DNA from 2 places in the Lysinibacillus sp. GbtcB16 genome. Region 2 is predicted to be linked to the other one. Evidence: predicted binding sites of a transcription regulator. Region 2 holds the regulator's gene; the other holds the start of a gene.

Region 1 (3,424 bases), on a different contig from region 2:
TCCTTTATTGATTCGATTTTAGTTAATGATGAAGAATTGCCGAATCCTGTAAAAGAATTGTATAAAGAAGAAAGAGCAGAGCCAGTGACATTTGATGTGGCAAAGCTTGAAAGTATGGGATTAGAGGTTATAAGGCGCGATATTGCTACAATTCGATCAGATGGTACGGTTCGACATAATGCTACGAATGTTGCAGAGTGGCTGGTAGATTATGCCGGTATTTATGATCGGTAAGAGAACCGATAATAGAAACATAAAGTGTTTATTGTATATGGTAAGATGAACATATACATAGAAATTATGATTGAAAGGGGGGCGTGATATGTCTTTTGCTTCTGAAACGAAAAAGGAGTTAACCCAAATAGAAGCGGACAATCATTGTATGAAAGCAGAAGTTTCTGCCCTAATTCGTATGAATGGTTCATTATCCTTTGCGAATAAACAACTAAGCTTGGACGTGCAAACTGAAAACGCTGCAATTGCAAGAAGACTATATACGATTATGAAAAAATTGTATCCGTACAATGTGGAATTACTAGTTCGTAAGAAAATGCGATTGAAAAAAAATAACGTATATATTTGCCGTGTAAGAGAAGGAGCGCGCGAGCTGTTAATTGATTTAGAAATCATCTCAGACGACTTTCAATTTAATCATACGATCTCAAGAAAGCTCATTAAAAAAAATGGTCAAAAAAGAGCCTATTTAAGAGGTGCATTTTTAGCAGGAGGCTCTGTCAATAACCCAGAAACGTCCGCCTACCATTTAGAAATTTATTCTTTATATAAAGAACATGGTGAGGCATTGATGGATTTAATGAATGAATTTGAACTCAATGCCAAAACAATTGAACGTAAAAAAGGCTTTGTTACTTATTTAAAGGAAGCCGAAAAAATTTCTGATTTCCTTAATATTGTAGGCGCCCATCAGGCAATGATGAAATTTGAGGACGTTCGGATATTGCGAGACATGCGCAATAGTGTCAATCGTATTGTGAACTGTGAAACAGCCAACCTAAACAAAACAATTGGAGCAGCATTACGGCAGGTAGAGAATATTCGATTTATTGAAAATTCTATTGGTCTTGACCAGCTACCAGAAAAGCTTCGTGAAATTGCACGATTACGAGTAGAGTATCAAGATGTTACGTTAAAAGAACTTGGTGAAATGGTATCCAGTGGTACCGTCAGCAAATCAGGTGTCAACCATCGTTTAAGAAAAATAGACGAAATAGCAGATGCATTAAGACGCGGTGAAAAAATAGGTGGTTAAGTTTTCATACTTTTCAGGTATGAATGTCATGCGTAATCGCTTATTGTTCTTTTGCTAGTAAGTAAGGTAAGATAAAACTAATAGATGAACGGTAGTGAAGGGGAGTTTTGAGAATGATCGAGAGAAGAGTCCAGGTTAAATTAAAATTAGGACTACAAGCTAGACAAGCAGCACTATTTGTGCAAGAGGCCAATCGTTTCAGTGCGGATATCTTTCTAGAAAAAGATGAAAAAAAAGTGAATGCCAAATCGATAATGGGTGTCATGAGCTTAGCGGTGGCGAAAGGTACCGAAGTAACGTTAAGTAGTGAAGGCAATGATGCTGAGCAAGCGGTTACAGCATTAGCTACAATTATTGAAAATGAAGATTAACAAACAAATAAAAATGCCTCTCAGAGTAATTTTCTGGGAGGCTTTTTTGTATTATTTATTATCCGTACTACGGTGCATAATGTGATCGATTAAACCATATTCTTTTGCACGTTCAGCTGTCATGAAGTTATCACGATCTGTGTCTCTTGCAATGACTTCAAGTGGTTGACCAGTGCGCTCAGATAAAATGCCGTTTAATTTTTCACGTAAGAATAAAATACGTTTAGCAGCAATTTCAATTTCTGTCGCTTGACCTTGTGCGCCACCTAGTGGTTGGTGAATCATTACTTCCGCATTTGGTAATGCAAAACGTTTACCAGGTTCACCCGCAGCAAGTAAGAAAGCTCCCATTGATGCAGCCATACCAATACAAATCGTTTGAACTTTTGGCTTAATAATTTGCATTGTGTCATAAATAGCCATACCAGCCGTAATTGATCCACCTGGCGAATTAATGTAAAGAGAAATGTCTTTGTCTGGATCTTCTGCTTGTAGGAAAAGTAGCTGTGCGACAATTGAGTTCGCCACATTGTCATCAATAGCACTTCCTAAAAGGATAATGCGGTCTTTAAGTAGACGTGAATAAATGTCATATGCACGCTCACCACGGCTTGTTTGTTCAATAACTGTAGGAATTAAATTCATGTTAAATCCTCCTTCAAAAAACTAAATTCGATTACCTTTGCTGAAATCTACATTGTTTATTTCAGCTGTAACCTTATCATACACATTATAGTCAGGGAAGGTCAAATATTAACCCTGCTAAAGTGAAATTAATTAAAATAAAAAAAATAAATTCTTTTTGCATTCTATGGTTGAAATATATGTGATACGTTTGTATAATAGGTAAGGTTATAAGTTTGAAAGTACAGGACACTATTTTGCAGGTATGCTTCAAATGAGGATTATCTACATCATGCTTTTCGTAAGCCTAGGGTGAGTACTTTTTTTTTGTGTTTTTTGCCCTCGTGGTGTAATGGATAACACGTAAGATTCCGGTTCTTGCACTGGGGGTTCGATTCCCTCCGAGGGCGCCATTTTACTGAATATTGATATACTGTAATAGCTCAATCTCCTAATAAGTAGTTTAGCAGCCTGCTTAGTGGAGATAGAGAGGAAAAGTAATGGGAATACTGTCCTAGTTGGCATTATTCCCCTATTTATGCCTTTCAAACCTTCAAGAAAGCAACAACTCCAAATTATTTTTTAGTGAACATACTGTCCGTGAAGGCTAGTAATAGCCGAAAAAAAGAATCCTTTCTGAGGGGATTCTTTTTTTTTTGTTTAAATTTATCGAAATTTGGCATTGCTTCTATTGTATATATATTAGTTTTAGTTTCGTTTTCTTGTTATTAATGCTTATTTTTTCTATTTAATTGGGTTTTCCATTAATTAATATGAAAAAATATTTAGTTTTATGCGAAAAGTTGTTGTGCAAATACTATAATGTTAATATAATTGACCTAATAGTCTAACATTTCCGAATTGCGAAAAATAATACGCAGGATGGAAAATTATCGAAATAGGGGGAAATGCAATGAAAAAAACAGCTTGGATGTTACTTATGGTTATAGCAGCGCTAACTTTAGCACTTGCAGGATGTGGCACAAAGGACAATGCCTCTTCTGGTAGCACACCTTCAGAAGGTGCGGATGGCAAGAAAGTATATAAAGTAGGTACAGAAGCAACTTTTGCACCGTTTGAATCTGTTGACGATAAAGGGAAAATTGTGGGGATTGATGTCGATATTTTAAAAGCAATTGCTGATGAAATGGATTTCGAA
Region 2 (3,424 bases):
ATACCTCTTACGGTCATACCTAAGCGTGTCATCGCATTTATAATTTGATTCATCTGTCCCGTTAACGTAAGAGCAGGTAAATGCATCATCACAGATGCTCGTAGCCCAGTACCAATATTTGTAGGACAGCTTGTTAAATAGCCAAACGTATCTCGAAAAGCATAAGGTAAGACCTTCTCTAGAATACGGTCAATCTTATTCGCTTGTTCATAGGCATTTTGAAGCTGGAAACTCGCTGTCATACATTGAATGCGTAAATGATCCTCTTCATTCACCATAATACTCACGGATTCATCTTGTGACAGAAGCACGGAGCCCACCTGTTCTTTTTTGGCCAGCTGCGGACTAATCAAATGCTTTTCTACAAGAATTTGACGTTGTAAAGGTGTTAGATCATTGATAGCAAAATATGCATAATCATTTTGAAGGGTTGGACTATCGCTTACTGCATGTGTAACTGCCTGTTCCACCTGTAAAGCCTCGTTCTCTGAAAACGATAGTGGAAAACGATAGCCATCTAAATTTCGAGCAAGGCGAATTCGTGTACTAATGACAATATCAGAATAGTCGTCTTCAATACGCATCCAAGTAGGTGTCGCACGCTCTAAAAACGATTCAATCATCAAGACACATCACCACCTTCAAATTGTAGCTGCTTCTCAAGCTCTTTGACTTCATCTCGAAGCTTTGCTGCCTCTTCGAATTGCTCTTCATCTACAGCGAACTTCATGCGTTTACGGATATCCTCTATTTGCTTTTTAATGACATACACATTGCTATGGGCACCTGGCATTTTCCCAATATGTTGGGGGCCCGCCTGTATGCGGTTAAAGAGCTTAGGTAAATGCTCACTAAAAGTGTCATAACAGCTTGGGCAACCAAACTTACCTTCTTTTAAAAATTGCTTATACGTAAATTCACATTGTGGGCATGTTTGCTGTTGTGGCTGTGTTTGTTGTTTTTCTCCTACCTTTTGCCATGTAGGTGAGCCAAACCAGTTTGATAATAACTGTTGTATGGAAACTGGCTCTTGTTTAAACTCTGCATGAAATGGATGGAATTGTGAGGCGCAGACGTCACAATAATGGTGCTCCACCTTTTGCCCATTTTGAACTTGTGTTACAGTAACTGTCGCATTACGTTGTTTACAATGTTCACATATCATTTCCATCACCTCACTATTTCTGTTGCTCGTATTTTATAGTTGTCAGCATCGCCCGCAATATTTTTGCACGAATTATATCTCTTAGAGGGAGATGTAAATCGATTGTTGAGCGATCAATTGCTGCTAACATTAATTTCGCTTCTCGCTTTGAAATTACCTGCTCATCGATAAGTCGATATACTAAATCTTCTGCCATTGTTTGCGATGCTCCACCTTCAATATGCCGGAGAACATCGTCGATTAGATCAATCTGTGAATTCGCGCGGACACGTAAAATTCGAATGTATCCACCACCACCTCGCTTGCTCTCCACAAGGTAACCTCGCTCGGCGGTAAATCTTGTATTAATGACATAATTTATTTGTGATGGTACACATTGAAATTTGTCTGCAATTTCACTACGTTTTATTTCAATATGTCCTTCTCCACCTAATTCAAGTACTTGCTTTAAGTAACCTTCTATGATGTCTGATATATTACGCATTTTAGGAATACACCTCGCTTGCTTCACTGACTTTGACTATCTTTGACTTTCTTTGAGTATATTATACAAAACGCTTGAAAATAATTGCAATGATTTCGCCTAGAGAAAAATGAAAAGGCTAAAAAACGATATTCAAGCGTAGAAAATAGCACTAATTAGTGGTTATCAAGCATATCATTTTGCTTCCTACACCTAATGTACCCTTTTTATCCATAGAAAAAACGCAAGCATATGCAACTAGCATATACTTGCGTCTATAAAAATTATACCCAACGACCTACAATCGGATAACGCCAAGGCTCGTCAGTTAATGCTTTGACAATACCTATAATTGGTACTACAAATAGCATAATCCCAAAAACAATTAAAAATGGAATGCCAATAATGAAAATGCTTAAGAATCCAGAAACAGCAAGTAAAATTGCCATGACAAGTTGGAAAAGAATAGCTTGAATAGAAATTGCCTTCACTTCCTCATCCGAACTAATTAAAAAGAAGATAATGGGAACTAACCATGGCGCAAAAAACGAACTTGCGTGTATGATTACTTTAGACCATTTACTCTCCATATATATCAACCCTTTCTTTATACGTTATCTATCGTTTTATGTACTACTATTTACGGAACTATACCCGTAATAGTTTCAGTTTAAAGTGAGTTTTTTAAAAAAATTTTGAAAGGTCGTGATGAGAAATGGAATTCAACCACATATTAGCAAATGAATATGAAAAGGGGATTCGCCGTACTCTACCAAGCTATGATGCAATGCTTCGTTTAATACAAACTTTTTATCGTTCCACATTACATGAGCATGCGGATATATTGGTTGTTGGTGCAGGTAGTGGCAATGAAATATTGCAGCTAGCAGATGGAAGACCACATTGGTCATTTACTGGTATTGATCCGTCAGAATCCATGCTCGAAATAGCAAAGGAGCGTCTCCAATCTTTACCGAATGATCTGTCGTTCTATCAAGGAACATTGCTGGATACCCATCTACCTGCTATAAAATATGATGCAGCTAGTTGTGTACTCGTCCTTCATTTTATTCAAAGCTATGAAGATAAGCTATCGACCTTGAAAGAAATTTGGAACCATTTACAACCTGGCGCACCGTTTGTCCTAGTTTCGAAATACGGTCAACCTGGTACTATTGAAACGGAACTGCAATTCGATTTATGGCGTTCCTATTGGCTCCAACATACAAAGCTTTCCGTAGCTGATGTTGCAGAAATGGAAAAATCCATCCGGGCCCTGTCATTTATGCCCGAGGAAGCGATTTTAACTTTATTACAAGAAGTAGGTTTTATAAAACCTGCTCGATTTTTTGCCACTACTTTGTTTGGTGGATGGGTATGCTTTAAAGAAGAAGATTAAATTTATTTTGTAGTAAATACTTTGAGGTGAAAGCTGTGATAAGCACCATTGGCATTACAAAAAAACAACAATTACTAAAAGATTTCCCTTTGGAATCGATACATCAACAAGAATTCGAATGGTACTGGGTCGATTTTAATTGCCCTACTGCAGAGGAAGAATCTTTGCTAGATTCATTTTTTCATTTTCACCCACTAGCTATTGAAGATTGCTTAATGCGATTACAACGACCTAAACTCGATTTTTATGACGATTTCCATTTTTTCGTCATTCATCGATTAAACGAGCTGACCTTAGCTGCAGAAGAGGTTAATATTTTTGCCTCGAATAAGTATATTGTGACATTCCATAAGAACCCCGTTCCCGAAATTGAAAAGGTACAAAAGACGTTAGAAAG

What was found. Region 2 encodes CtsR, which represses protease genes until heat stress. Its sites were predicted from a motif close to ATGGTCAATAAAGGTCAAACA; they were not measured.
Region 1: a site for CtsR is predicted at 2,374-2,394, ahead of clpP (ATP-dependent Clp endopeptidase proteolytic subunit ClpP). Genes of this name have one in related genera too.

What each region holds. Positions count from the first base shown of each region.
Region 1 covers NZ_JAGXJV010000003.1:36,101-39,524, forward strand. The annotation lists gene KVT27_RS15055 (gluconeogenesis factor YvcK family protein) at 1-234, shown strand, start outside; gene whiA (DNA-binding protein WhiA) at 323-1,270, shown strand; gene KVT27_RS15065 (HPr family phosphocarrier protein) at 1,384-1,641, shown strand; gene clpP (ATP-dependent Clp endopeptidase proteolytic subunit ClpP) at 1,693-2,286, opposite strand; tRNA gene KVT27_RS15075 (tRNA-Arg) at 2,604-2,678, shown strand; gene KVT27_RS15080 (basic amino acid ABC transporter substrate-binding protein) at 3,179-3,424, shown strand, end outside.
Region 2 covers NZ_JAGXJV010000004.1:63,570-66,993, forward strand. The annotation lists gene mcsB (protein-arginine kinase McsB) at 1-626, opposite strand, end outside; gene KVT27_RS16465 (UvrB/UvrC motif-containing protein) at 623-1,165, opposite strand; gene KVT27_RS16470 (CtsR family transcriptional regulator) at 1,179-1,649, opposite strand; gene KVT27_RS16475 (DUF4870 domain-containing protein) at 1,913-2,218, opposite strand; gene KVT27_RS16480 (class I SAM-dependent methyltransferase) at 2,344-3,027, shown strand; gene corA (magnesium/cobalt transporter CorA) at 3,063-3,424, shown strand, end outside.